2 regions of the Acidovorax sp. KKS102 genome follow, and region 2 is predicted to be linked to the other one. Evidence: predicted binding sites of a transcription regulator. Region 2 holds the regulator's gene; the other holds the start of a gene.

Region 1 (14,307 bases), 1.5 Mb from region 2:
AGGTAGCTCTTCCAGCCTTCCATCGACGCCTTCACGAACGAGGCCACGGCGGCGCTGCGGTCCTTCACCGTCTTTTCCATGCACGAGATGGTGGTGGCGTAGGCGGGGTAGCCATGGTCGCTGAACATCAGCGTGTTGGCCTTGACGCCCGCTTTGGCAATCGCAAACGGCTCAGAGGTCAGGTAGCCCTGCTGGGCGCTGTTCTTGTCGGCGACGAAGGGCTGGATGTTGAAGGTGTAGGGGCGCGTCTGCGAATCGGTGAAGCCGTACTTGGCCTTGAGCCAGGGCCAGTAGCCGCGCTGGGCCGAGGATGCGATCAGGATGGTCTTGCCCTTGAGGTCTTCGAACTTCTTCACGTCCTCATGGGCGATGAGCACCTGCGGGTCCTTCTGGAACACTGCGGCCACGTTGACCACGGGCACGCCGCCTTCACGCATCTGGATCATCTGCAGGTCGCTCGATCCCATCACGCATTCGGCCTGGCCGGCCGCCATCATCTGCACGATGTTGACCTGCGGGCCACCCATCTTGATGGTCACGTCCAGCCCGTACTTTTTGTACAGGCCCGTGGCCACCGCCTGGTAGAAGCCGCCATGCTCGGCCTGCGCGTACCAGTTGGTCATGTAGGTGAACTTCTCTTGCGCGTGGGCAGTGCCCGACATGGTGCCGACGGCACCAACAGCGAGCAGCGCGGCTGCACCAAGTTTGGAAATGCGGGAGGCGGTCTTCATCATGGTGGTACTCCGGTAGGGGGTGGAGGTGGAACGAAGGGACAACGAAAGGAAAGGCGCAAAGGATTGGCGGTAGCGTTCGCAGGTTTCAGGCCAGTGCGGACGGGTGCTCGATGTGGCCGGTGTGATGGGCGCGGCCCCAGGTGGGCTCAGCGCGCGGCGCCCACTGCAGTTTGTGCAGCTCGGTGATGGCGGCGGCCCAGCTCACGGCCAGCGAGTCGAGGATGGCGTGGCCTTGCTCGGCCGTGGCGGGCAGCGGGTCGCCAATGATTCCGCTGGGGCCAAAGTCGCGTGCGCTCCAGGCGCAGGCCGGGCGGCCGTCGGGTGAGAGCAGGGGCGAGTCAAAAACGGGTGGGTAGTTGACCACCGCGCGCTCCATGTGCACGGTGTCAGGGGCCAGCGCCAGCATCAGTGCGGTTTCGCCGTGGCCTGCGTGCATGGCCAAGCGTTTTTCCTTGTCGGAGAGGAATTGGCCCGCTACGTGCGGCACACGCCAGGTGAAGCTGGGCACCACGATGAAGTCGCCATGGCGCAGCCGCAGCTCGCGGGCGCACATCTCCATCACCTGCGGCTGGCCGCCGTGGCCGTTGACGAAAAGGAGCTTGCGAAAGCCCGCGCGGTACACCGACTCGCCCACCTCGTTCATGGTGGCCAGCAGGGTTTCGCCGCTCAGCGTGACGGTGCCGGGGAAGTGCAGGTGCTCCTCGGACTTGCCGTAGGTGATGGGCGCCATGGCAAACGCGGGCACGTCGGCCGGCAGGCGGGCCAGCGCGTGGCCCACCACCCCAGCGCTGATCACGGTGTCCACCGCACAGGGCAGGTGCGGGCCGTGCTGCTCGGTGGCGCCCGTGGGCAGCACGATGACGGTGTTCTCCTTGTCGGGCAGGTCGGCGATCTCGGTCCAGCTCAGGTAGGGCAGGTAGCGGTGGGGCGGGTTGTAGCCGTGCAGCATGGGTGGTTCTTTCGTGAAGGAGGGCGTTGTCAGCGCAAAGGGAGGTAGGCCGTGGCCTCCACCTCGATGAGGATGTCGGGCGTGGGCAACATGCCGCTCACTTCCACCACGGTGGATGCGGGGGGCTCGCCGGGGAAGAACAGCTTGCGCACGCGGCTGTACTGCGGGAAGTGGTCCAGGTTCTTGAAGTACTGCACCAGCTTGAACACGTCGGACATCTGGCCGCCTGCGGCCTCGATGGTCTGGCGGATGCGGTCGAGCACATACCAGCTCTGCGCGAGGATGGGGCCCTCTTTGATGTCGCTGCTGAACTCGCCGGTGCGGCCAATCAGCGTGGCGGCCTCGTCAGGGATGTCGGCATAGCCGCGCACGATGCGGCTGGCGGCAGGGTCCACGGCGATGATCCCGCTGAGGTAGATGAAGTCGCCTGCGCGGCGCCATGCGGCGTAGCGGGCCAGGGGCTGGGCGATGCCCGGTGCAGGTGCGGTGGCAGATGTGGGGCTCATGCGAGGCTCCTTGCGGATGAGGTGTTGGGCACGTGGGTGGGTACATGCCAGGCAGCCGGTGCATGGCCGCTGGCGACGCGGCCCTGGCGCAGCACCACGCGGCCCTGCGCGCCTTGTGTGCGGGACGGAAAGCCCCAGTGGTCGGCCTGCGTGAAGACCAGCAGGTCGGCCACCGTGCCAGGCTGCAGGGGCAGCGCGGTGGTGCCAGTGCGGCCTGTGCGCAGCCAGTCGGCGCGGCACAGTGATTCGCTCCATTGGTCAAACGGTGCATCCAGCTGCGCCGCCAGCACCCCTGTGGCAAGGGCCTCCAGTGGGTCGAAGCTGCCCACGGGGCAGAACGGGTCTTGCACGTTGTCGCTGGCCACCAGCACCGGTATGCCGCGTGCACGGGCTTCCTTCACCAGCGTCAGGCCACGCTGGCGCGGTGTGCGGCCGGTGGTGGCGTCCTGCAGCAGCAGGTTGGTGATGGGCAGCGTGACCAGCGTGATCGGGCTTTGTGCCACCGCATCGAGCGTGGCGAGGGCCGTGGCTTCGTCCTGTGCCGCCAGCGCGCAGGTGTGGCCGCAGACCACATGGCCTTCAAAGCGCAGCTCCTTGAGCAGTGCGGCGGTGGTCGCCAAGCCCTGGGCGCCGGGGTGCAGTTCTTCGTCCACATGCAGGTCCACGTTCAGCCCGTGGTGTTGTGCGGCTTCCAACAGATGGCGCAGCGCCTGCGGGTCCCAGTTGGTGGAATGCACAAAGCCGCCCAGCAAGACACCAGGGCCGCTGGCGGCCACTGTGGCCGCAAGCTGCATGGCGGCGCTGCGGTCCGTATACAGGTGCAAGGGGATCAGGCTCACGCGCTCCAGCGTGATGCGGTCGGCCCAGTCGTGGGCCAGTGCGCGCAACACGTTCCAGGCCAGTGGCTGCGCGTCGGGCTCCCACCAGTCGCAGTGGGTGCGCAGGTGTGCGGTGCCTGCGTCATAGGCCCATTGCAGCGCGCGGCTGGCGCGGGCGTGGATGTCGGCTTCGGTCCAGCCCTGGCGGTCCACCATCATGGCCTCGATGGCGCCCAGCAGGCCGGGTTGGACCACGCCCATGCGGGGCAGCGTGAAGGCCTTGTCCAGGTGGGTGTGCGCATCCACCAGGCCGGGCAGCACCAGCGCGCCTGCTACGTCCCACACCGTGCCGTGGGGCGCTGGCTGGGTGCCATGGGGCAGCACCTGCACGATGCGGCCCTGGGCCAGGTGCAGGTCGGCCAGTGCGGGGTGGTGACCCTGCTGCGGCCACGCGCAAGGCAGCAGCCAGCGCGGCAACCTTGCTCGCAAGATGTGGTCGGGAGTGCTGGATGCGTGCATGCTGTGGCCCTTAGAAATTGCTCTTATGCAAAGCGCGCCATGGCTTGGCCCACGCGGGCCTTGAAGGCTGCCAGCCGGGGTGGGGTGGCCACGTTCATGTGGTAGTAGGCGTGGTAGTCCACCCGCGCCTTGCCGCCGGTGAGCAGGCGCATGTAGCGGGTGATGGACTTGCGTGGCGGGTCGCCCATGAACAGGGCCGTCCAGCGGGGGCGGCCGTAGGTGACCACGGCAGAGATGCGCCTGATATGCGTGAGCGAGGGCTTGACGTTGTGTGGGTCGCTGATGTCAAAGGCCACGCCGGGCATGAGCACGCGATCGAAAAAGCCCTTGAGCATGGCCGGCATGCCAAAGCACCAGGTGGGAAAGCAGAACACCACCGCCTCGGCCCAGAGCAAGCGGTCCACATAGCCCTGCACGGGCCACTGGTTGCTGGGCACCTCGTGGTAGCCCAGGCGCTCCTCGCGCGTCATCACGGGGTTGAAGCCCTCGGCGTATAGGTCGCAGTCGTCCACCTCATGGCCCGCGCCGCGCAGCTGCTGCACCACCTCGGTGTGCAGTGCGGCGTTGTAGCTGGTCTCTACCGGGTGGCAATAGATCACGAGGATGCGCATGGCGGGGCTTCCTTTTTGTTGAAGTTCAGAGGTCGAGCGTGAGCGTGGGCCCGTGGCTGCGTGCGCAGCACACGGCGACGTGGGTGGCTTGCTCTGCTGCGCTCAGGCAGCTGTCGCGGTGGTCGGGCTCGCCGTCCAGCCAGCGGGTCACGCAGGTGCCGCACACGCCCTGCTCGCACAGGGTTTCCAGCGGTACGCCAGCGAGCTGCAGCACGTCGGCCATGCTCTCGCCGGGGCCCACAGGCAAGCGCATCTGACTGCGCTGCAGGATCAGCTCGAACGTGTGTTCTGTGCGGGTGGCGCTGGCGGTGTCAGGGGCTGTCTGCATTGTTTGACCATGTGATTTGATCGATTGGTCAAACTATTGCAAAGGCTGTGCCAGCCACAAAAACCCGTCAAACGTCTTTGTGGTGGATCAACGCGGTCTTATCGCGACGGATTTGCGCCGCTTGCTGGTGCGCATCACGCCCCGCAGGCCCTTTGGAGCGTGGACCATGCCCAGAAATGGGCGTGGGGCTTTAGTCTGGTGCGAGGCCGCAGCCCAGCAGCACAAAGCTGGTGAGTTCGCGCACGATGGGCTCGCGGTCGATGGGTTCGTCGGGCGCCAGGCCCAGCATGATGTGCACCTGCACGCCGTAGTCGGCGTAGTGCTGCGTCATGCCCCAGATCTGCATGAGCAGCAGTGTGGGGTTGACGGCGCGCATGCGGCCTTCAGAAATCCAGCGGTTGATGAGGTCCACCTTCTGCTGGGTGGACTTGACGGCCACGGGCCAGTATTTGCCCAGGTTGCGCCCACCGCCCAGCACCTCGGTGGTGAAGATGCGCGACAGGCCCGGGTTGTCCAGCGCGTAGTCGAGCTTCTTGCGCACGTAGCTGCTCAACACCTTCTTGGGGTCGTCGCTGTTGCTGTCGAAAATGAAGGCGCCCGACCAGCCGTTGAGCACCGAGTACAGCAGCTCTTCATACAGCTCTTCCTTGCTGCTGATGTAGTAGTGCAGCTGGGGCTTGGTGAGCCCTGCGCGCTCGGCAATGGCCTTGGTGGATGCACCCTTGAAACCATGGCGGCTGAACTCGGCAATGGCCGCGTCGCGGATGGCGCCCAGGATGCGTTCGCGCCCCTGTTTGGCGCGGCTGAGCAGCGCGCCGGAGGCGGCTTCGGCTTCGGATTCGGTCATGGCTTTGGTGCGAGGCATGGGGGACGGGCGATGGCAGGGTGTGCGTTGCAGATTCTGCCCGCGCAGCAACGGGTCAGACTTTCCAGAACCCGATATGGGGTGCGCTGGCTTCTTCGACCAGTGCCGGGCCGATGCATTCGATGGCGTGGGGCGAGGCGGCAAACACGTCGCGGCACGACAGCTCGGCGTCGCGCTGCTCGGCCCGCTCGCCCCGGAACACGCGCAGGCGCTCGGCGTCAATGCCAAACACCACGCGCCCGATGCCGGACCAGAAGATGGCGCCCGCACACATCACGCAGGGCTCGGCCGACGAATACAGCGTGGCCTTGGCCAGGGCATCGCGCCCCACGCGCGGACTGAGCTGGCGCACGGCATTGGTCTCGGCGTGGCCGGTGCAGTCGCCGGTCTCGGTGGTGTTGCAGTAAGCCTCGGCCAGCAGGCGCCCTTCGGCACTGATGACCACCGCACCAAACGGGCGGTTGCCGCGCGCGCGGGCCGTGCACGACCACGCGATGGCCTGGCGCAGGTAGGTGCCGTCGGTGTCGTTGATGGGCGTGGGGTCGTCAAAGCTGGCTGGGGGTGCAGACATGAGCGCGTGCATGGTGTAGGTGTCTCTGTCGATGGTGGGTGGGTGGCTGTCGTTGTGCAACGCCGGACTGTCTGCATGCCCGCCGTTGTGGTGCAGGGCGCTATGCATTTGGCATGCCAATCACAATCAGTGACATGTATGCATGGCTTTGGACGCGCTGTGCACAAGTGCTCTGACTTTGCGCTGGCACACATGCAAGGCGCGTGGGCATTCTTCTTGCATCGCTGTTGGCAAGAGTAGAAGCGTTCACTGCGTTGTCCCTGTGCCATCCTGCACGGGGCAATGCCAGTCGGAAATTGCTCTTGAAGCCCGCTGTGCGCACAGCGGTGTGCGTTGGCACACCGTGGCTTCAAGGGTTGAAAGGACGGCCGCCGCAGGCGGTGTCACCCACTCTTGAAGCACCCAGCGGGAGGGCCTTTCTTCCTTCCACTTGTCTTCAGGAGAACTGCATGACCACCACCGCCACCTACGACCTCGCCGAGCTGCAAAAAGAAACGCGCATGGGCGCGATGGGCTCGGAAACCGCGAGCCGCGAAATCCGCCGTATCGACCTCAGCGAGTTTGCGCGGCGCAAGACCGAGGTTGCCGACCAGCTGTGGCACGCCGCCGTCGATGTTGGCTTTTTCCAGATCGTGAACCACGGCATTGACCTGGCCGAGGTGCACAACGCCTTTGCAATGACCGAGCGCTTCTTTGCGCTGCCCGACGCTGTGAAGGCGCAGTACCCGCTCAAGAAAGCGCTGAATGTGGGCTGGGAGAGCCGCGCACAGGTGCGCCCCTCCACCGGCACGCCGGACCAGAAGGAGTCGTACCAGATCACCCGCCCACACATGGCGGGCCTGTGGCCCACCGACGAGGAGCTGGCAGGCTTTCAGGCCACCATGCTCGCCTTCGAAGGCCAGTGCTGGCAGGTGGCCATGCAGGTGCTGTCGTGCTTTGCGTGGAAGCTGGGGTTTGACGAGGCCTTCTTTGCCCGCGCGCACGACCCTGCGCAGGCCAGTTACCAAAGCACCTTGCGCCTGCTGCACTACTTTGCGACCCCGCCCGAGCAACAAGCCCACCTGGGCCTGTGGCGCGCCGGGGCGCATACCGACTTTGATTGCCTGACCCTGCTCTTTCAGCGCCAGGGCCAGGGCGGCTTGCAGGTGTGCCCAGGCAAGGAGATGGACACCCAGGCCTGGACTTCGGTGGAGCCCGACGAGCAGGCCATCACCTGCAACATCGGCGACATGCTGATGCGCTGGAGCGACGACCAGTTGCCCAGCAACTTCCACCGCGTGAAGAACCCGCTGCCCGGCGAGTACATGGGGCCGCGCTACAGCATCGCCTTCTTTGCGCAGGCCAACCGCGACGCCATCATCGAAGGGCCGGGCAAGAAGTACCCCGCGATTGCCGCGGGCGACTACCTGAACCAGCGGGTGGCGGCCAACTTCAAGGCCTATTGAGGCGCGATGGATGGCGCAGGGGTGGGCGTTGGTTCACCCCGCTCATGCTTTGGCGGGCACTGCCGTTGTTGGCCTTGCCGGGTAGGGGCGGCTCAAGCAACGTTGCGGGGCACGCCCACAGCGCTTATCCGGAACACGTTGTCCTCCGGGTCCGCCAGCACCGCCTGCCATTGACCGTAGTAGGTGGCGTAGGGTGGCTTGATGATTTGCCCGCCCAGAGCTTTTGCCTTCTCGCTGGCAGCGTCCACGGCATCTGGCATGTCCAGCATGAAGGTGGCGTAGCCTGTCACGCTGCGTGGTGACGGCAAGGTGGCACCGGGCTGCCGGTCAGCCAGGCCCAGTAGGGCATAGGCCTCGGGGGCGTTGAAGCCGAGCTGGAAGTGCTCGGTCTCCACCGCCCGGTAGATGGCCGAGCGCGTCCCCGGCGCCTCGGGCAACTGCAGCAGGGCTTGATAGAACTGCAGTTGTGCCTCGATGTCCTGGCACAGCAGGTTGAACCAGAGCCTCATGCCATCACCTCTGCGCTGGCCGGGGTGGTGGATGTGGTGGTCTGACCCAGGCCGTAGGTCTTGCGGTACATGGCCTGCAAGTGCTCGCCCACGGTGCAGGGTGCAAAGCGCGGCGACTCACCGGCAGGCACACAGGTGGGGACGGGGACTACCTGGGCCTCGTAGTCGGGCGTGTAGAAAAAAGGAATGGAGTGGCGCGGTGCGCCCCCGCTGTGCACGTTGCGCACGCGATGCGGGTTGGATCGGTACAGCCCGTTGGTCCAGCGCGGAATCATGTCGCCCAGGTTCACCACCAGCGCGCCCTCGATGGGTGTGGCGGCCACCCATTCGCCGGTGGATAGCTTCACCTCCAGACCGCCATGGTGGTCCTGGGCCAGCAGGGTGATGGCTCCCCAGTCGGTGTGCTCGCCCGCGCCAAAGGTGAGCGCATCGGCGCTCTCAGGATGGGGTGGATAGCGCAGCAGCCGCAGCGTGAGCATGGGGCTCTGGTGTGTGTGGTCGAAATAGTCTTCTGGCAGGTCGAGCGAGAGCGCCAGCAGCTGCATCAGCCGCAGGGCCAGTTGCCGCATGGCGGCGATGTAGGTGCGGCTCTGGGTGGCCAGCTCGGGCAACCCCTCAGGCCACTGGTTGCTGCCGTAGGAGTGGTAGCCGCGCTGCACGTACGGATGGTCTGCCGCGTAGTTTGGGGCCTGTTCACCCTATTTTTTCCAGATGTGTTGCGATGCCCAAGGGCCATGCGCAAGGCGCCAAACGAAGCTGGGGTGCGGCCCCAGTGAGGCTTGGCAACGCCGCGGATGGCCCTTGGGCATCGCAACCCGAAGGGAAGGCCTCCCCGGCCACACCACTCGTCGTTGCGTTCCTAGCCAAGGCCCCGGCCTTGGCGTCGTCGCGCGCCTCGATTGGCGTGGCGGGGGAGGCCTTCGCACTGGAAAAAAATAGGGCGAACAGGCCCTAACCCGCAGTAAAAGCTCTCCTTGAGGTCCGGGCGTGCATTTGCGTCCAGGGTCTGCCCGCCCAGGCTTTCGTAGCCCCGCATCGCGGGTGAGTGGTGCAGCGAAATCGCTTCCTTGGATGCCAGCGGCAGGTCGAAGAACTGCTGCGCCAAGGCAAACTGGCGCCCAATGATGTCCTGCGGCACACCGTGGTGGCGCACGTAGAAGAACCCTGCGCCCATGCAGGCCTGGCGCAGTTGGGCGGCCACGGCCATTACGGCAGGGCTGCGCGGCGCGCCCGGCTGCAGGGCGCCGCTGAGGTCGATGAGGGGGATGCCCATGGCTTTCCCCGGGTCAGGCCTTGAGTTTGCGGTCGGCGGCTGCGGGCAGGAAGCGGTCGGTCCAGATGTCGGCCACCGCCAGGCTGCTCTTGAGGCCAAAGGCGGCCACGGTCTCATCGATGGTGGCCTGCAGGCGCGCAGGGGTGGCAGCGCCCCAGCCGTTGGTGCGTGTCTCGGCGGTCTTCATGGTGCCGTCCACGATGAGCTGCAGGCGTTCGAACTCGATCTCTTCATGTGCCAGGGGCTCGCGGGCCTTGATGGCGGCAGCGCCGGCGCGCGGGTCAGCAATCGCATCGACCCAGCCGCGCGTGGTGGCCTTGACGAAGGCCTTCATGGCATCCGGGTTGTCCTGCATGCTCTTGGCGTTGGCAATGAGCCCATTGCCATACGACTTGAGGCCATAGTCCGAAAAGCGGAACACCGTGATCTGATCCGGCGTCAGGCCCCGCGCCTTCAGGTTGAGCAGACCGGTGAAGAAGAAGTACGCCGCTGCGTCGAAATCGCCTTTGACGAAGCGTGTGTCGCCGATGTCGGGTGCCACGTTTTCCCATTTCACGCCGCTGCCATCAAAGCCCTGTGCCTTGGCAAAGGCGGGAAAGAGCTTGCGCGAAGCGTTGAAGGGCTGGCCCAGGATGGTCTTGCCCGCCAGGTCGGCGGGCTTCTTGATGGCGCCGTCCTTGCGCACCATGACCGAGTTGGGGTTCAGGTCGTACTGGATGGCGACCGCTGCCAGCCTGGACTGCGGATTGGCGGTGTTGAACTCGATCATGGTCGAGAGGTCGGCCGATGCCACGTCATAGGCACCACCCGCCACCAGACTGATGGCCGAGGCAGACCCGTTGCCGGTGTCGACGGTGACATCGAGGCCTGCATCCTTGTAGTAGCCGCGCTGCTGCGCCAGCAAAAAGCCTGCGCCCGAGGCCTCAACCTTCCAGCCCAGGTTGAACTTGAACTTTTGCAGATTGCCCTGGGCGCGCACAAACGGTGTGGCAGACAGCAGGGCGGCGGCGCCAGTGGCGCGGATGAGGGAACGGCGTTGCATGGTGGAGCACTCCTGGTCGTTGGCGGATAACCACGGGGGAGTGAAAAGCCAGGCTTCACACCCCTCCGGACGGGGTGCATGCAATCAACCGACAGGGCGCTGGGGCTGCAAGGTGGGGGAAGCGGCCTCCTGAAGACGCACAGTCCTGCGCGCCCGTGGGTGGCGTCAGTCCATTGCATGCTTCAAGAGCAATTTCCGGGCGGTGGCCGCTGAACGCTTCTACTCTTGGCGTCGATGTATTTGCAGGATCTGTGCCATGCGATCCCATCGTGTGGGCTATACCCGAACACCCTTGCGCGCCACACCATGGTGCGCGCTGCACCAGCGTCTGGCGTACCGCGGCAACTGTGGTGCGGGGTAGGTCTTTACAGCCAGGGCTTGAGCCAGCCCAGCCCGTCGCTGGTGGCGTGGGCGGCAGCGCCACGCGCAGGGCGGTATTCGCAGCCAATCCAGCCGTCGTAGCCCAGGCTGTCCAGCAGCTTGAACAGGTAGGTGTGGTTGATCTCGCCCACATCGGGCTCGTGGCGCTCGGGCACACCGGCAATCTGGAAGTGGCCGACGTTGCCGGTGGGCAGGTACTGGCGCACCTTCATCGCCAGGTCGCCTTCCACGATCTGGCAGTGGTACAGGTCCATCTGCACCTTCACGTTGGTGGCGCCGATCTCGGCGATCAGCGCGTGGGCCTGGTCCTGGCGGCTCAGGAAGAAGCCAGGCATGTCGCGGCCGTTGATGGGCTCCAGCAGGATGTGGATGCCGTGCGGCGCGGCCTCCTCGGCGGCGTAGCGCACGTTGGCGATGTAGGTGGCGCGCACGGTGGCGGCGTCTGCACCCTGGGGCACCAGCCCGGCCATCACGTGGATGCGGGGGCATTGCAGGGCTTTGGCGTATTCCACCGCTTTGGCAATGCCTTCGCGGAACTCGGCCTCACGCCCGGGCAGGCAGGCCAGCCCCCGTTCGCCCGCGTCCCAGTTGCCGGGTGGCGCGTTGAACAGCACCTGCTGCAGGCCGTTGGCTTGCAGCCGCGTGGCCAGTTCTTGCGCCGGGTAGGCGTAGGGGAAGAGGTACTCCACCGCCTTGAATCCATCGCGGGCAGCGGCGGCAAAGCGGTCGAGAAAGTCCACGTCGTTGTAGAGCATGGACAGGTTGGCGGCAAAGCGGGGCATACAGAGGATTCCTGAAAAATAAGGATCAGCGGCGCGGCGCGTTGGTGAGCACCTGCGCCAGCCGGTCTTGGTAAAAGCGCGCCAGGCCCACCGTGCTGTGGCCGAGGGTGTCGGCGCTGGCGGGGATCACGTAGGCCTGGGCGTGAGGGATGCGGGCGATGGCTTTGTCCAGCACGCCCAGTTCGGGTGGGTTGCGCTCATCGTCTGCCGAGTTGATGGCCAGCACGTGCGCAGTGATGCGCTCCAGCCCGGGCTCGGGGTCGTAGTCGCGCGATGCTTCCCACTGGTAAATGTGGTCGTTGGCATCGCCACGGAACGGGGCTTTGAGGCGCTGCTCCACCAGGGCGTCGGCCGCAGCGCGGGTAGGGGCCTGCTTTTGCAGGCCCTGGTTACCGCCGTTGGTGCCCGTGCCAAAGAACACCGACGCAAACTGCAGGCTGCGGGGCTGGCGGGTGTAGTTGCCGCTTTGCCATTCGGGGTCGTTGCGGATGGCATCGACCAGCAGGCGGCGCATCATCCAGTTGCGGCCCGACATGGCAGCGGGCAGCGAGGCCATGGGCACGGCGATGTCCATGAAGTCGGGGTAGCGCTGGGCCCACACCCAAGTGTGCATGCCGCCCATGGAGTTGCCGATGATGGCGCGCACATGGCGCACGCCCAGGTGTTCGGTCAGCAGGCGGTACTGGGCCTGCACCATGTCGTCGTAGTTGTAGGCCGGAAAGGCAGCGCGCAGGCCGTCCGACGGCTTGCTGGAGCGGCCGGTGCCGATGGCGTCCGGCAGGATGATGAAGTGCTTGCGTGCATCCAGCGGCTGGCCGGGGCCAAACAGCGTGCCTGCAAAGCCTGGCGTGAGCATGCTCTCTGCCGAGCCATTGGTGCCATGCAGCACCAGCACGGGCTCTCCGGTGGGCTCGCCCACCGTGGAGTAGGCCAGCTTGAGTTCGGGCAAGGTCTGACCGGTGTGGAAGCGGAAGTCTTTGACGACCCATTCCCCATGCTTGGGGGCGGGGTAATCAGCAGCCGATGCGCCGCCTGTGGCCAGCACGCCCAGCAGCATGGGGGCAAAGGCTTTGCGCCAGAAAGAAAGGGTCATGGTTTGTCTCCTTGTGTGTGTTCTTTCATCCCCACGCCTTGTGCGCAGCCAGCCCGTTACCTGTTACCAGTGGGCACCAAAGCCCTGGCGCAGCTCTTCAATCTGGGGCTCGGTCAGCGGTGTGGGGCGGGGCTGGCACAGCATCCACAGGCGCGCGGTTTCTTCCAGCTCTTCCAGCACGGCCATGGCGGCAGCAGGCGTGTCGTGCCACACGTTGGGGCCCAAGCGCGCCAGCATCACGGCGCGCACCGGTCTGCGCTGCGCCGCATAGCGGGTGATGGTCTGCGCCACCAGTGCGGCCGCTGCTGCATCACCAGGGCGGTGGTACGGGATGTGCGGCACGCGACCTACCTTCATGACGAAGTAGGGCGTGATGGGCGGCAGCAGTTGCGCATCGGGCGCCAGCTGGCCACCTGCAGCGGTGTCGGCTTGCAGCGAGCACGCCACCAGATGTGTGCTGTGCGTGTGAATCACGCAGCGCGCTGGGGCCGCTGTCGATGCCGAGGCCTCATAAATCTGCCGGTGCAGCGCAATGGTCTTGCTGGCCCGGTCGCCTGCCACCTGCTGGCCTTGGGCGTCCAGGCGCGCCAGCCGCTCGGGCTGCAGCGTGCCCAGGCAGGCATCGGTGGGGGTGATGAGGTAGCCATCGGCCAGGCGCACGCTGATGTTGCCGGCGGTGGCATGCACATAGCCCCGCTCAAACAGGCTGCGGCCCACGCGGCAGATTTCGTCGCGGGCTTGGCGCTCATCCATGAAGGCGGGGGTAGAGGTCATGCCAACAATTGTGCAAAAGCCTTGGTGAAGAAGTCGGTGCTGCCGAAATTGCCCGACTTCAGCGTGATGTGCAGCCCGTCCTTCGCATCGGGGGCCACGGCATGGCACCACGGCACGCCGGGGTCAATCTGCGCGCCAATGCGCATCTGCGTGATGCCCAGTGCCTGCACACAGGCTCCCGAGGTTTCGCCACCCGCCACGATGAGCTGGCGCACACCGCGCTGCACCAGGCCGCGTGCAATGGCGGCAATGGTTTCCTCCACCATGGCACCGGCTTTCTCGGAGCCCAGCTTGCCTTGAATGGCGCGCACAGCCGAGGGTTCGGCGGTGGAATACACCAGGACCGGGCCTTGGCCGATGTGGCCCTCAGCCCATGCCAACGCTTCGGCGGTCACGTCCACGCCTGCGGCAATGCGCAGCGGGTCGATGGCGAGAGCAGGCTTGCCTGCCTTGATGAAGTCCATGACCTGCTGGTTGGTGGCTACCGAGCAACTGCCCGACACGATGGCCTGCAGCCCTTGTGCAGCGGGCAGGCGTGCGGCTTCGTTGCTGGGAGTCACGCCAAAGTTGCCTGGCAAGCCAATGGCCACGCCCGAGCCCGCAGTGACCAGCGGCATGCCCTTGAGGGCAGGGCCCAGACGCAGCAGGTCGGCGTTGGACACCGCATCCACCACGGCCATGCGCACGCCTTCGGCCTTCAGTTGGTCGATGCACGCGCGGATGGCGGCCTCGCCCTGCGCGACCACACTGTGGTCGATCAGGCCAACGCGGCTGGGTGTCTGCGCCTGCAGCACGCGCACCAGGTTCGGGTCGGTCATGGGTGTGAGCGGGTGGTTCTGCATGCCGCTCTCGTTCAGCAACACGTCACCCACAAACAGGTAGCCCTTGAACACGGTGCGCTTGTTGTCGGGGAAGGCGGGCGTGGCGATGGTGAAGTCGGTGCCAAGGGCCTGCATCAGCGCATCGGTCACGGGGCCGATGTTGCCTTCGGCGGTGCTGTCAAAGGTGGAGCAGTACTTGAAGTAGATCTGCTCGGCGCCTTGCGCCTGCAGCCACGTCAGCGCCTCAAGCGACTGGGCGATGGCATCGTCCTTGGGAATGGTGCGC
Region 2 (14,307 bases):
TAAACGCCGTCAAAGCGCAAGCCAGATGGGCATTGGACGGGGGCGCCGGGTTCCGGGGTGGCCAACGACGGCGCCCGAGCTTCGCTGCCATTGGCGAGGTACAGCACATGGCCTTCCGGGTCGAAGATGTGCACGCCATGGGCCTGGGCCATGGCGCGCAGCTGCTGCAGCCGGTCGGTGTTGAACTCGCGCAACTCGAACGCCATGGCGAGCACCGGCCCTGCGGGCGGGTTGTGGTCAAAGCCTTCGTACCAGATGGCGCTTCCGGTGCCGTCTGTCGGCCAGGCTTGCAATAGGTGCTCAAAGAAGGCCGCGATGCGCGCGGTGGGGGCCTTATTGCTGTCCTGCCATTTCTCCACAAAGTCTGCCGCCGCGTCTGCGCTTTTGGCACGCGGTGCATCCATCGCATACAGAATCGCTTCGCTCATCTTTCCGTCCTCCGCTTCGGTGTGGGTGGTGGCCGTCCTGCAGTGTCTGCGTGGCGCGGGCGGCACCTCGGGTGTTTTGGTGGCAAGGTACTTTACGAGAGCCTGCGCTGCTTTGGGCGCTGTCTTGGTCTTTTGCCAGCCGGCTTGCCTGTCTGCACGCGACAGGGCTTACTTTCTATTGCTTTCCCCCAGCCGCAGCAGTGTCTGGCTCATCAGCGCCCGCAGCGCCGGGGAGCGCACCGGCTTGGCCAGAAAGCCCCAGCCGCGCTCGGCGGCCTGGCGGCGCAGGGTGGCGTCGCGCTCGGCAGTGACCAGGATCACGGCGGGTGTCTGGCCCCAGCGCTGGCACAGCTGCGCGAACACTTCGGGGCCGTGGAGGCCCGTGCCCAGGTGCACGTCCAGCAGCACCAGCTGTGGTGCCATGCCGGGTAGGGCAGCGGCCAGGGCCTCGGGCGCGCCAGCGGCCAGTGGCACCGTGCAGCCCCAGCGCTGCAGCAGGGCCTGCGTGGCGGCGCAGGTGGGGCCGTCGTCATCAATGACCCAGGCGCTGCTGCCTTGCAGGGGGGCGTCGTCGGCGGGTTGCTGCGTGGTGGCGGGGGGCGCAGCCTGCTGCGCGGCGGCGGGGTTGCCTAGCGCCACACACACCCAGAACACGCTGCCGCGCCCCAGTTGCGAGCGCAGGCCGATCTCGTGCCCCAGCAAGCGGCCCAGGCGTTCGACGATGGCCAGGCCCAGGCCTGCGCCCCGGTCGTCGGCGCGGCCTTCGTCCAGGCGGCGGAATTCTTCAAAGATTTCGCGCTGCAATGCCTCGGGGATGCCTGGGCCTTGGTCGTGCACTTCGATGCGCACATGGTCCCCGGTGCGGCGGCAGCCCACCACAATGCGCCCGCGTCGGCTGTAGCGGATGGCGTTGGAGACAAAGTTCTGCAGGATGCGGCGCAGCAGGTTTTCGTCGGTGCGCACCACGGCGCGGGTGGGCACGCAGCGCAGCTTTAGCCCCTGGCTTTCGGCCAGCACGCCGAAGTTGTGGCCCAGCACCTGCAGCAGCGGGCCCAGTGCTACGTCGTGGATGTGCACGTCGAACTGGCCCGACTCCATGCGCGAGATGTCGAGCAGGCTGTTGAGGATGGCGTCCTGCGCGGCCAGGGCGCCGTCGATGCTGTCCACCGCGTGCCGCTCGGCGTCGCCCGGCAGGTGGCTGCGCAAGAGCGAGGTGAACATGCGCGCGGCGTTCAGGGGCTGCAGCAGGTCGTGCACAGCGGCGGCCACAAAGCGGGTTTTGGAGCGGTTGGCCTGCTCGGCCTCGCGCCGCGCAGCGTCCAGGTCGCGGGTGCGGTCGGCCACGCGCTGCTCCAGCGCGTCGGCGAGGGACCGCAGCTCGCGCGCGGCGTTTTTGTAGCTGGTGATGTCGGCGTAGCTGGTCACAAAGCCGCCTTCGGGCAGCGGGTTGCCACGGATCTCAAGCACGGTGCCGTCTTCCTTGGCGCTTTCGTGCAGGTGCGGGGTGCCGCTGCGCAGGTGGGCCAGGCGGCGTTCGATGGCTTCTTCCACCGGGCCCGGGCCCAGCAGGCCCCGGCGCGCGTTGTGGCGCATCAGGTCCTCGATGGGGCGGCCCACCTGCATCAGGTCGGCGGGGTAGCGGAACAGCTGCACATAGCGCGAGTTCCACGCCACCAGCTTCAGGTCGGCGTCGATGATGACCACCCCCTGTGGCAGGTGTTCCAGACTGCGGGAAAGGCCCATGTCAGCCTGCTGCGCCGCCTGCACGATGCCGTCCTGCGCGGTGCGCAGCTCCTGCGCGTGTTGTTGCAGCACGGTCTCCAGCTCCTGGCGGCTGCGTTGGCGCAGGCGGGCCAGGCGCTGGCGCTGCCGTACAAACAGCACCAGCAGCGACAGGGCCAGCCAGCCGCCGCCCCCGGCTGCGGCCGCCCAGCGGCTGTCGGCAATGCTGCTGTGGGTGGTATGCACCAGGTGCAGTTGCCAGGGCGTGCCGGGCAGGGGCTGGGTCAGCCACAGCATGCGGCCGGGTGGGGCGGGCATGTCGGGCAAGGCCTGCACGCGCACCAGCCGCCCGCCGTTGTCCAGGTGGTCGTCCACCCGATAGTCGAGCGGGCGCAAGGGCTGGTCGGAATATTGCCGCGTGGCGTTCAGCTCGCGGCGCTCTTCGTCGTCCAGCGGCTCCAGCAGGCGGTAGCGCCAGGCGTCCTGGCTGGCCAGAAAGACCACACCATGCGCGTCCGACGCCAGCACGATGTCGGGGGTCTGCAGCCATTCGCGCTCCAGCTCCTGCAGCGCAATCTTGATGGCCACCAGCCCCAGGATGTGGCCGCTCTCGTCGCGGATGGCCTGCGACAGGAAGTAGCCCGGCTCGCCCGTGGTCACGCCGATGCCGTAGAAGCTGCCGCGCCCCTGGGCCAGCGCCTGCTGCACATAGGGGCGAAAGCTGTAGTCCACACCCACATTGCTGGTGGCCGTGCGCCAGTTGCTCGCTGCCACGGCCAGGCCGTCGCGGTTGAGCAGGGTGAGGGTGGACGACTGGCTGGCGCCGTTGGCCTGCTCCAGCTTGCGGTTGAGCTGCGCCACCTCGTCCGGGCTCAGGGTGCGGCGCAGCGCGTCCTGCAGTTGCGCGTCCAGGGCCAGCACCTCGGGCAGGGTGCGGTAGCGGTCGATGCGCTGTGCCAGCGTTTGCCCGTACAGGGCCAGCTGGCGCTGCACGCTCTCGCTTTCGTCCAGCAAGGACCGGTGCCAGGCCCACTGGCCGGCGGCAAACATGCTGGCCGCAGTGCCTGCAAGCAGGAGGAGCAGCGTCCAGAACTGGCGAAGGCGGGGCGTGGGCATGAAAAAACGGAGTTCTGAAACCAGTCTGGTGCAGGTGGGGAGTGTGCCGTACCGGTTCCAGGGGGCTTCAGAGGCTAGGTAGTTACCCTTATGGTGCGCCGACGCTCTCCTCTGGGGCGTCGGGCGACTAATACCAATAGGTTATCGGCTGAAACAAAGTGCAGCGGTACAAACGGCACCCTTGAAGCGCGCCGGAGGCACCCCGGTGGTGCAGACCCGTGACCCCAGGAGACCCGTTCCATGCACAACCATTCCGCTCCCGCAGCCTCGACCTTGAAGCTGCCTTTCTATCGGCAACTGTACTTCCAGGTGGTGTTCGCCATCGTGCTGGGCGTGCTGCTGGGCCATTTCGAGCCGTCCTATGGCGAGGCGCTCAAGCCGCTGGGCGACGCGTTCATCAAGCTGGTCAAGATGATCATCGCCCCGGTGATCTTTCTGACCATCGTGACCGGCATCGCGGGCATGTCGCAGCTCTCCACCGTAGGCCGCGTGTTCGGCAAGGCCATGGCGTACTTTCTGTTCTTCTCCACGCTGGCCCTGGTGGTGGGCCTGGTGGTGGCCAACGTGGTGCAGCCCGGCGCGGGCATGAACATCAACGTGGCCGACCTGGACCAGACGGCCGTCAAGGGCTACGTGGCCAAGTCGCACGAGATGACGCTCACGGGCTTTGCGATGGACATCATCCCCAAGACCCTGGTGAGCCCGTTTGTGGGCGACAACATCCTGCAGGTGCTGCTGGTGGCCGTGCTGTTCGGCATTGGCCTGGCCATGGTGGGTGAGGCAGGCCGCCCGGTGCTGAACTTTCTGGACGCGCTGACGACGCCTGTGTTCAAGGTGGTGGGCATCGTGATGAAGGCCGCGCCTCTGGGTGCGTTTGGTGCCATGGCGTTCACCATTGGCAAGTTTGGCCTGGGCTCGCTGGTCAACCTGGCGTGGCTGGTGGGCTCGTTCTATGTCACCTCGCTGCTGTTTGTGGTGGTGATCCTGGGCTTTGTGGCGCGCCTGTGTGGCTTCTCGGTGTTCAAGCTGATCCGCTACCTCAAGGCCGAGCTGATGCTGGTGCTGGGCACGTCTTCGTCGGAATCCGCCCTGCCGTCGCTGATGGAAAAGATGGAAAAGGCGGGTTGCAGCAAGTCGGTGGTGGGTCTTGTGGTGCCCACGGGCTACTCGTTCAACCTGGACGGCACCAACATCTACATGACGCTGGCCGCGCTGTTCATCGCCCAGGCGACTAACACCGAGTTGACGCTGGGCCACCAGGTGGCGCTGCTGCTCGTCGCCATGCTGTCGTCCAAGGGCGCGGCGGGCGTGACGGGCGCGGGCTTCATCACCTTGGCCGCCACCCTGGCCGTGGTGCCCGAAGTGCCCGTGGCTGGCATGGCGCTGATTCTGGGCGTGGACCGCTTCATGAGCGAATGCCGATCGCTGACCAACTTCATCGGCAATGCCGTGGCCACGGTAGTGGTGTCGCGTTGGGAGAACGCGCTGGACCAGGAGCGCCTGGACGCGGCGATGAACGGCCATCCGCTGCCGCTCCCGGCGTCTGCGGCCTCGGCCCCCGTGGTGCCGGCGGATGTGCCTGTGGCGACGGTGGCGCGCACCGTGGCTTGATGGCGGGTACTTGCTGAATCAGCGCTGCCAGCGGCGCGGGCTTTCGGGCCCGCGCCGCTTTTTTTAGCAGCGGTCTGGCCCGCGCCATCGCGCACAATGGTGGCCCTGCCGGATGGCACTGTGAGCGCTTGGAGCTGCGCAGTGGCCTCGGGCGCTACAAGGAATCCGCACCATGACCCTCGAAGCCATCCTGGCCGCCTTTCACCTTCTGGCCATCCTGACCTTTGTGGTTTTTCTGTCCAGCCAGGCGGCGCTGTGCCGTATCGAGTGGCTCAATGCTGCCGTGGTCGAGCGCCTGGCCCGCTTGGATGTGATCTACGGTGTGGCCGGGGCGGTGATGATTGGCAGCGGCCTGGCCCGGTTGATCTGGGGCGTGAAGGGCGCCTCGTGGTACCTGTCGCAGCCCCTGTTTCACATCAAGATCACCCTGGTGCTGGCCATGGTCGTGCTGTCGTTTGTGCCCTCGGCTGCGTTTCGCCGCTGGCGCCAGAACCTGCGCAGCACTGGCGCCCTGCCGCCCGCCGCAGAAGTCGCGCGGGTGCGCCGTCTGGTGATGATCCAGTCGCATGTGCTGCCCGTGGTGGCCGTGATTGCAGTGTTCTGGGCGCGCGGCTGGTAGGCGGACATATCCCTATTAAAAAAGCCCGCCTGGCTGGATGCCGGCGGGCTTCTGCTTATCGACCCCGGTGATGGTGCACCGGGTGTGAACTTACGTCACTTCTTCAGGCACTCGCTCATGAAGGCCTTGCGCTCGTCGCCCTTGAGCGTCTTGGCCTTGGCGTCGGCGTTGCAGGTTTTCATCTTGTCCTGCTGGGTGGCGGGCTTGTTGCTCAGGCAGGTCTTCATGAAGGCCTTGCGCTCGTCGCCCTTCATGTCTCCAGCGTCCTTGTTGCAGGTCGCCATCTTCGATTGCTGTTTGGTGGGGGCCTTGGCGTCTTCGGCGGCGTGAGCACCCGCACCCAGTGTGAGGGCCAGGCCGAGTGCAGTCAGGGAAAGAAGCTTTTTCATGGAATCTCCTGGTGTGAATGCGTTATGGGGGGTCCCGACGGCATTGCACCATAGAACATGGCGTGCGACAACGCGCACAAGTCATGACAACCTTGTACGGGGCTTGGTGGCCGCTGCCGCGTGAAAGGCTTTCAGTGCCGTCTGGATTTGCCGGGGGTCGTGCGCCAGCCCGCCGAGGGCAAACACCACATCACCCCGTTGCTGCCAGCGTTTGAGTGTCTTGATGATCACGCCCAGCGCAGAGTCCTTGTGGCCGGGTCGCAACTTGACCAGGATCACGCCTTCGTAGTCGTCCAGGTGAACACGTTCCATGGCCTCCCAGGGCACGGTGTGCGGGTCGTCCTGGCGCAGGTCGGTGATGCCGGTGGCATCAATGACAATTGCAGGGTCTTGCTCCCGGTAGGCCTCCAGAGCGGACCGGCCCAGGGTTCCGCCCACACAGAAGGAGACGAACGCGGCACACAGACAGAGGATCGTGAGCAGCCGGTCGTTCGATGCCAAAGCCCCATACAGCGAGAACGCCAGGCATATCGCCATCAGCAACACAAAAGGCACCTGAAACACCAGGGTCCAGCGGCGCCGGTAGAGCAGGATGGGTTGGGGTGGCATGTGCAATCTCCGGTTGAAAGGGCACAGCAACTTATTGTGCCTTTGGCTGTGGGACGCCACCCCGGTGGTGCGTCTGGCGCCCCGCTGTTGGCGGGCCCGTAAAATCCGCCGATGCTCACAGCCAAAAATGAATTGCTCGCTGCGCTCGCAGCCGAGCTGGAAAACCTGTCCCCCGGCGCTGGCGCCAAGGCAGCCTTTGAATCTCCCAAGGTGGCGGCCCATGGCGACTTCGCCTGCACTGCGGCCATGCAGCTGGCCAAGCCGCTCAAGCTCAACCCCCGCGCTCTGGGCGAGCAGCTCAAGGCCGCGCTCGAAGCCACGCCTGCTTTTCAACGCTGGGTGTCCGCCATTGAAATTGCGGGTCCGGGTTTTCTGAACATCCGCCTCCAACCTGCCGCCAAGCAACAAGTGGTGCGTGAGGTGCTGACGGCCGGTGAACATTTCGGCTATCAGGCCAGCAACGGCCAGCAGGTGCTGGTCGAGTTCGTGTCGGCCAACCCCACGGGTCCGCTGCACGTGGGCCACGGCCGCCAAGCCGCGCTGGGCGATGCGATTTGCAACCTGTTCAGCACCCAGGGCTGGAAGGTGCACCGCGAGTTCTATTACAACGATGCGGGCGTACAGATCGACACGCTGACCAAGAGCACGCAGCTGCGCGCCAAGGGTTTCAAGCCCGGCGACGACTGCTGGCCCACCGACAGCGACAACCCGCTGGCCAAGAACTTCTACAACGGCGACTACATCGCCGACATTGCCGAGGCCTTCAAGGCCAAGGCCACCGTGAAGGCCGATGACCGCGAGTTCACCGCCAATGGCGACGTGGACGACTATGACAACATCCGCCAATTTGCGGTGGCCTACCTGCGCAACGAGCAGGACAAGGACCTGCAGGCGTTCAACCTCCAGTTCGACGAGTACTACCTGGAGTCCAGCCTGTACACCAGCGGCCGCGTCGAGGCCACGGTGAACAAGCTCATCGCCAACGGCAAGACCTACGAGCAGGACGGCGCGCTGTGGCTCAAGAGCACCGACTACGGCGACGACAAGGACCGCGTCATGCGCAAGCAGGACGGCACCTACACCTACTTTGTGCCCGACGTGGCGTACCACATTGCCAAGTGGGAGCGTGGCTTCACCAAGGTCGTGAACATCCAGGGCACAGACCACCACGGCACCATTGCACGCGTGCGCGCCGGCCTGCAGGCGGCCGATGTGGGCATCCCCAAGGGCTACCCCGACTACGTGCTGCACACGATGGTGCGCGTGGTCAAGGGCGGTGAAGAGGTCAAGATCAGCAAGCGGGCGGGCAGCTATGTCACGCTGCGCGATTTGATCGAGTGGACCAGCAAGGACGCGGTGCGTTTCTTCCTGCTCAGCCGCAAGCCCGATACCGAGTACACCTTCGACGTGGACCTGGCGGTGGCGCAGAACAACGACAACCCGGTCTACTACGTGCAGTACGCCCATGCGCGCATCCAGTCAGTGCTGCGCGCCTGGCAGGAGGCGGGTGGTGGCGACGTGGCGTCGCTCCAGGACGTGGACTTGTCGGCGTTGGAAGGCCCGCAGGCCCAGGCCCTGATGCTGCAGCTGGCCAAGTACCCCGAGATGCTCACGGCCGCTGCCGAGGGCGAGGCGCCGCACGATGTGACCTTTTACCTGCGCGACCTGGCCGCCAGCTACCACAGCTATTACGATGCCGAGCGCATCCTGGTGGACGACGAGGTGGTGAAGAAGGCGCGCCTGGCGCTGGTCGCTGCCACCGCCCAGGTATTGCACAATGGCCTGGCGGTGCTGGGCGTGTCGGCCCCGGCCAGAATGTAAGCAGTTACTACCAATATGAAAAAGCAACAGACGGGCGGGACCATTGTCGGCTTCATCGTCGGGGTCATCGTGGGCCTGGGCGCGGCGCTGGCCGTGGCCGTGTACGTGACCAAGGTGCCGGTGCCGTTCCTGAACAAGGGCAACGGCCGAGGCGCAGACATGGACGCTGCGGAGTCCCAGAAGAACAAGAACTGGGACCCGAACTCGCCGCTGTATGGCAAGAACCCGGCCCGCCCTGCGGCGCCTCCGGTGGCCGCAGCTGCGTCAGCTCCTGCATCGGCACCGGCGCCTGAGGTGCGCGCCGCCGCATCGGCCGCCAAGCCTGCCGCGAGCAAGCCAGACGCGAAAGCCGAGGCCAAGGCAGAGAGCAAGCCGGGCGCAGACCCGCTGGGCGATCTGGCCGTGGCCAAGGCAGCCGCCAAGGGCAGCGTGGACCCGTTTGACTACTTTGTGCAGGCTGGTGCCTTCCGCACCCAGGCCGACGCCGACGCCCAGCGCGCCAAGCTGGCCATGCTGGGCTGGGAGGCCCGCGTGAGCGAGCGTGAGCAAAATGGCCGGGCGGTGTTCCGGGTGCGCATCGGCCCCTTCACCAAGCGGGACGATGCCGAGGTGCTCAAAGAGAAACTCGACGGCGCCGGGCTGGAATCGGCGCTCGTGCGCGTGCAGCGCTGAAGCGCTTGCAAAAGCGGCGCCACCGCCAGGGCTGAACTTTTTGTAAAGGGATGTCTCACATCCCGCATACCTGAACCAGGAGAGTCTTTGTCATGAAACGCCGTGAGTTTTCTTTGTCCGCCGCCTCGGCGGTTGCCGCTTCTGCCCTGACGCTGCCAGTGGCCAACCCCGCCATGGCGCAAGCCCGCCAGTTCAAGGAGGGCAAGGACTTCAAGCGGCTGGACAAGCCCGTCGCCCCGGATGCCCCGGCCGGCAAGGTCGATGTGATCGAGTTCTTCTGGTACAGCTGCCCCCACTGCAACGCCTTCGAGCCCACACTGGACGCTTGGGTCAAGGCCGCGCCCAAGGACCTCTCCATCCGCCGCGTGCCTGTGGCGTTCAACGCCAGCTTCGTGCCCCAGCAAAAGCTGTACTACACGCTCGAAGGCATGGGCAAGCTCGAAGCCCTGCATGCCAAGGTCTTCCGCGCCATCCACGTGGAAAAGGCCAAGCTCGCCAAGGACGACGAAATCCTGGCCTGGGTGACCCAGCAGGGCGTGGACGTGGCCAAGTTCAAGGAGGTCTACGGCTCCTTCAGCGTCGCCAACCAGGTGCGTCGTGCCTCGCAGCTGCAGGATGCGTACGGTGTCGAAGGCGTGCCATCCATGGGTGTGGCGGGCAAGTACTACACCGACGGCACGATGGCCGGCAGCATGCAGACCGTGCTGCAGGTGGTCGAATACCTGGCCGCCACAGCGCGCAAAGCCTGACCAGTGGCCGACCCTGTCGGCAAGCTGTCCCAAAGGCCCGCGGATGCGGGCTTTTTTTCGGGGTAGGTACCATCGGGTGGCTACAATCATTGCAAGATTCGTGCCCTATGACCCACCGCCTACTCCCCCTCCTTGTGCTCGCAGCCCTGTCCGGCCTTGCGGGCATGGCACATGCCGAAAAGGCAGACCGTGCCAAGCCCATGAACATCGAGGCCGACGCCCTGCGCCACGATGAACTCAAGCAGACCAGCGTGTTCTCGGGCCGCGTGGTGATGACCAAAGGCACCATCGTGCTGCGCGGCGCGCGGCTGGATGTGCGCCAGGACGCCGACGGCTACCAGTACGGCGTGGTCACGGCCGAGGCGGGCAAACGGGCGTTCTTCCGCCAGAAGCGCGACACCGTGGCCGGAGCGCCGGACGAGTTCATCGAAGGCGAAAGCGAAGTCATCGAATACGACGGCAAGGCCGACAACGTGCGCTTCATCACCCGCGCCGAACTGCGCCGCTACCGTGGGTCGGTGCTCAACGACGAGATCACCGGCGCCGTGATCGTTTACAACAACCTCACCGACGTGTTCACCGTCGATGGCCAGAAGGCGCCTGCGTCTTCGGCTGCGGCCGGCGACGCCCCCACGTCTGGCGGCCGCGTGCGCGCCGTGCTGGCACCCAAGGACCCGCCGCCCGGTACGGCAGCCCCCGCCAAGGCGCCCGAGTCGCCCGCTCCGGCGCTGCGCCCCAGCAACACTCTTGGCGGCGGCGCCAAGTGAGCGGGCCCGTGGTGAGTACCGGTCCCGAGACCCCAGCGACCCCTGCGAACAGCCGCCTGGGGCCCGATTCGCACTCGGGCAGCCGCCTGGAGGTGCAGCACCTGGCCAAGTCCTATGGCAGCCGCAAGGTCGTCAAGGACGTGTCCCTGGAGGTGCAAAAAGGCGAAGTCGTGGGCCTGCTGGGCCCTAATGGCGCGGGCAAGACCACATCGTTCTACATGATCGTGGGCCTGGTGCGCAGCGATGCGGGTGACATCCGCATCGACGGCCAGTCCGTGGCCCACATGCCCATCCATCGCCGGTCGCGCCTGGGGCTGTCGTACCTGCCGCAAGAAGCCTCCATCTTCCGCAAGCTCACCGTCGAAGAAAACGTGCGCGCCGTGCTGGAACTGCAGCGCGCCGACGACGGCCAGCCGCTGTCGCGTGATGCCATCGAAGAGCGCCTTACGGCCCTGCTGCAAGAGCTGCGCGTGGACCACCTGAGGGCCTCACCCGCACTGGCGCTGTCCGGTGGCGAGCGCCGCCGCGTCGAGATCGCCCGCGCCCTGGCCACCCAGCCGCGTTTCATCCTGCTGGACGAGCCTTTTGCCGGCATCGACCCCATCGCAGTGATCGAGATCCAGCGCATCATCGGCTTCCTGAAGGCGCGCGGCATTGGTGTGCTCATCACCGACCACAACGTGCGCGAGACGCTGGGCATCTGCGACCACGCCTTCATCATCAGCGACGGCCGCGTGCTGGCGCAGGGCACGCCGTCCGAGATCGTGGACAACGCCGAAGTACGCCGCGTGTACCTGGGCGAGCATTTCCGCATGTGATGAAGCCTGGACTGTCGCTGCGCGTCTCGCAGCACCTTGCACTGACCCCCCAGCTCCAGCAGTCCATCCGGCTGCTGCAGTTGTCCACGCTCGAACTGTCGCAGGAAGTCGAGCAGATGCTCGACGAAAACCCGTTCCTCGAACGCAGTGTCGACGAAGCCCCGCGCGAGGAATTTGGCCTGGAAGCCGCCGATACGCCCGCGCAGGCCGACGACTACAGCGCAGATGATGCTATGTTTTCAGGAGCTGCTGGCGCAAGCAGTACTGGCGCTGACAGCCAAAACGACGCTGAAATCTCCGGGGGGGGCTCGGACGAGCCCGACTGGAGCGGCGACGGCACCGTCGAGATGGCGCCCAACGATGCCGAGTGGGGCGGCGACGCCCCAGCGCGCACCCGCAACGACGCGGAAGGCGACGAGGCCGATGCCACCGAGCTGGCCCGATCGCACGAGTCGCTGACGGCCTTTTTGCACCGCCAGGCGCTGTCGCTGCGCCTGTCCGAAGTAGACATGGCCGCGCTGCGTTTTCTCATCGAATCGCTGAACGACGACGGCTACCTCGAAGAGCCGCTGGAAGAACTCGCCATCAGCCTCGCCGGGCCCGACGACCTGGAACAGATCGAAGAACTGGTGCACCGCTTCACCGTGGCCCAGCGCCTGCTGCAAAGCCTGGAGCCCACTGGCGTGGGGGCGCGCAACCTGGCCGAATGCCTGACGCTGCAGCTCACGGCGCTGGCTGCCGATGAGGACAGCAGTGCTGACCCCGACACGGTGCAGACCGCTCTGCGCATCTGCCAGCAGCCGCTGGAGATGCTGGCGCGCCGGGACATCCGCCGCCTGACGCAGCTGTGCAGCGAAGGCGGCGTGGCTGGAGAAGAGCGCACCCGCGCTGCCATGGCACTCATCGCCCGCCTGGAACCACGCCCGGGCCGCAAGTTTGCCGACGTGGAGCGCAACATCATCGTGCCCGACGTCATCGTACGCAAAGCCGGTCGCGCCAATGGCAGCGGCCAGCAGAGCTTCATCGTGCAGCTCAACCCCGACGTGATGCCCCGCCTGCGCGTGCACGACATCTACGCAGGCGCCCTGCGCGGCCACAAGGGCGGCGAAGGCCACCAGGGCATGCAGCAGCGCCTGCAGGAGGCGCGCTGGTTCATCAAGAACATCCAGCAGCGTTTTGACACCATCCTGCGCGTGTCGCGCGCCATCGTCGAGCGGCAAAAGAACTTCTTCACCCACGGTGAACTGGCCATGCGCCCGCTGGTGCTGCGCGACATTGCCGACGAACTGGGCCTGCACGAGTCCACCATCAGCCGCGTCACCACCGCCAAGTACATGGCCACGCCTATCGGCACCTACGAGCTGAAGTATTTCTTTGGCTCGGGCCTGGGCACCGAAACGGGCGGCAATGCGTCGAGCACGGCGGTGCGCGCACTGATCAAGCAGTTCGTGTCGGCGGAGAACCCCGCCAAGCCGCTGTCCGACAGCCAGATCGCCGAGATGCTCAAGGAGCAGGGCATCGAATGCGCCCGCCGCACCGTGGCCAAGTACCGCGAGGCGCTCAAGATCGCGCCAGCGAATCTGCGCAAAGCGTTGTAGCCGCCTCGGCAGGTGGCGCACTGCCCGCCTGCGCCGCCGTAGTCTTTTCTGTTGTTTCCGTATTACCCACCGCAGCCCACCATGGCCCGCATCGTCTTTGACCTCCCCGCGCACTTCGGCTTTGCCACCGAGCTGCAGATCTACATCAGCCATGTGAACCAGGGCGGACACCTGGACAACGCGCAGCTGCTCAGCCTGGTGTCCGAAGCGCGGGTGCGCTTCTTTCAGTCGCTGGGCTACCCAGAGGCCGATGTGGGCGGCCTTTCCATCGTGGTGGGCGACATAGTGGCGCAGTACAAGTCCGAAGGTTTCCACGGCGAAACCATGCGGGTGGAAATGGCCCCGGCGGACTTCAACCGCTACGGCTTCGACCTGGTGTTCTGCATGACCGAAAAGGCCTCAGGCCGCGAAGTGGCGCGCGGCAAGATCGGTATCGTCTTCATCGGCAAGGCCAGCCGCAAGGTCGCACCCATCCCCGACTCCATCCGCCGGCTGCTGCTGGCCCGCGCGGGGGAGCCCGGTTCCCCCGCCGAGCACTAGCGCGTATCCTCCCCATCGACATGAACCAACTCCAACTTTTTCTCCCTTGCGCCGCAGGCGTCGAGGGCTTTCTGGCCGACGAGGTACATGGCATCACCGGTCTCACGGGGCAAGACCTGCTGGTGGGCCGGGGTGGTGTGCTGCTGCGCGCCTCGTGGCGCCAGGCCATGCAGCTCAACCTGCACAGCCGCTTGGCCCAGCGCGTACTGGTGCAATTGGCCCACCGCCCATACCGGTCTGAGAACGACCTCTACAACATGGCCAGCGATGTGGCCTGGGAGATCTGGTTCACCACGCGCCAGACCTTCAAGGTCGAAGTGACGGCCCAGCACAGCCCGCTGCAGAGCCTGAACTTCGCGGGCCTCAAGGTGAAAGACGCCGTGGCCGACCGCTTCCGCCACAAGAGCGGCGTGCGCCCCGATGTGAACACCCAGTGGCCCGACGTGCGCATCCACCTGCACCTGACCACCGACGAAGCCACGCTCTACATCGACACCTCGGGCGAGCCACTGTTCAAGCGCGGCTGGCGCGAGGACAAGGGCGATGCCCCCCTTAAGGAAACCCTCGCCGCCGCCATGATCGCCGCCAGTGGCTGGGACCCGCACGGCGACAACCCCCAGCCCCTGTACGACCCCTGCTGCGGCAGCGGCACCATCGTGGTCGAAGCCGCACAGATCGCCTGCCGCATCCCGGCGGGCATGCTGCGTCGCTTTGCGTTTGAAAAGCTGCTGCCCTTCCAGGCACATGTCTGGTCTGCTATCAAAAACGAAGCTGAAGGCGCAATATGTACTAGCGCTGTACCCATTTTTGGCAGTGATGTGGCCTTCCGGATGGTCGATTTTGCGCAG

Evidence for each region. Region 2 encodes sigma-54, which starts transcription at its own class of promoters, with help from an activator protein. Its sites were predicted from a motif close to TGGCANGNAANCTGCTTT; they were not measured.
Region 1: the regulator sigma-54 is predicted to act here: its motif matches at 4,501-4,518, upstream of C380_RS05205 (2Fe-2S iron-sulfur cluster binding domain-containing protein).

What each region holds. Positions count from the first base shown of each region.
Region 1 is NC_018708.1:1,144,206-1,158,512, forward strand. It holds gene C380_RS05180 (ABC transporter substrate-binding protein) at 1-734, opposite strand, end outside; gene C380_RS05185 (creatininase family protein) at 820-1,683, opposite strand; gene C380_RS05190 (RidA family protein) at 1,713-2,189, opposite strand; gene C380_RS05195 (amidohydrolase family protein) at 2,186-3,526, opposite strand; gene C380_RS05200 (NAD(P)H-dependent oxidoreductase) at 3,550-4,137, opposite strand; gene C380_RS05205 (2Fe-2S iron-sulfur cluster binding domain-containing protein) at 4,163-4,465, opposite strand; gene C380_RS05210 (TetR/AcrR family transcriptional regulator) at 4,656-5,312, opposite strand; gene C380_RS05215 (nucleoside deaminase) at 5,386-5,901, opposite strand; gene C380_RS05220 (isopenicillin N synthase family oxygenase) at 6,351-7,346, shown strand; gene C380_RS05225 (VOC family protein) at 7,439-7,855, opposite strand; gene C380_RS05230 (isopenicillin N synthase family oxygenase) at 7,852-8,514, opposite strand; gene C380_RS05235 (2-oxoglutarate and iron-dependent oxygenase domain-containing protein) at 8,715-9,128, opposite strand; gene C380_RS05240 (ABC transporter substrate-binding protein) at 9,142-10,170, opposite strand; gene otnI (2-oxo-tetronate isomerase) at 10,536-11,333, opposite strand; gene C380_RS05250 (alpha/beta fold hydrolase) at 11,359-12,426, opposite strand; gene C380_RS05255 (aldolase) at 12,490-13,179, opposite strand; gene otnK (3-oxo-tetronate kinase) at 13,197-14,307, opposite strand, start outside.
Region 2 is NC_018708.1:4,832,319-4,846,625, reverse strand. It holds gene C380_RS22285 (hypothetical protein) at 1-428, opposite strand, end outside; gene C380_RS22280 (PAS-domain containing protein) at 597-3,266, opposite strand; gene C380_RS22275 (dicarboxylate/amino acid:cation symporter) at 3,507-4,877, shown strand; gene C380_RS22270 (DUF2214 family protein) at 5,050-5,496, shown strand; gene C380_RS22265 (PsiF family protein) at 5,592-5,885, opposite strand; gene C380_RS22260 (hypothetical protein) at 5,967-6,494, opposite strand; gene argS (arginine--tRNA ligase) at 6,606-8,315, shown strand; gene C380_RS22250 (SPOR domain-containing protein) at 8,331-8,987, shown strand; gene C380_RS22245 (thiol:disulfide interchange protein DsbA/DsbL) at 9,080-9,736, shown strand; gene lptA (lipopolysaccharide transport periplasmic protein LptA) at 9,844-10,503, shown strand; gene lptB (LPS export ABC transporter ATP-binding protein) at 10,560-11,321, shown strand; gene C380_RS22230 (RNA polymerase factor sigma-54) at 11,321-12,919, shown strand; gene C380_RS22225 (thioesterase family protein) at 13,001-13,459, shown strand; gene C380_RS22220 (class I SAM-dependent RNA methyltransferase) at 13,480-14,307, shown strand, end outside.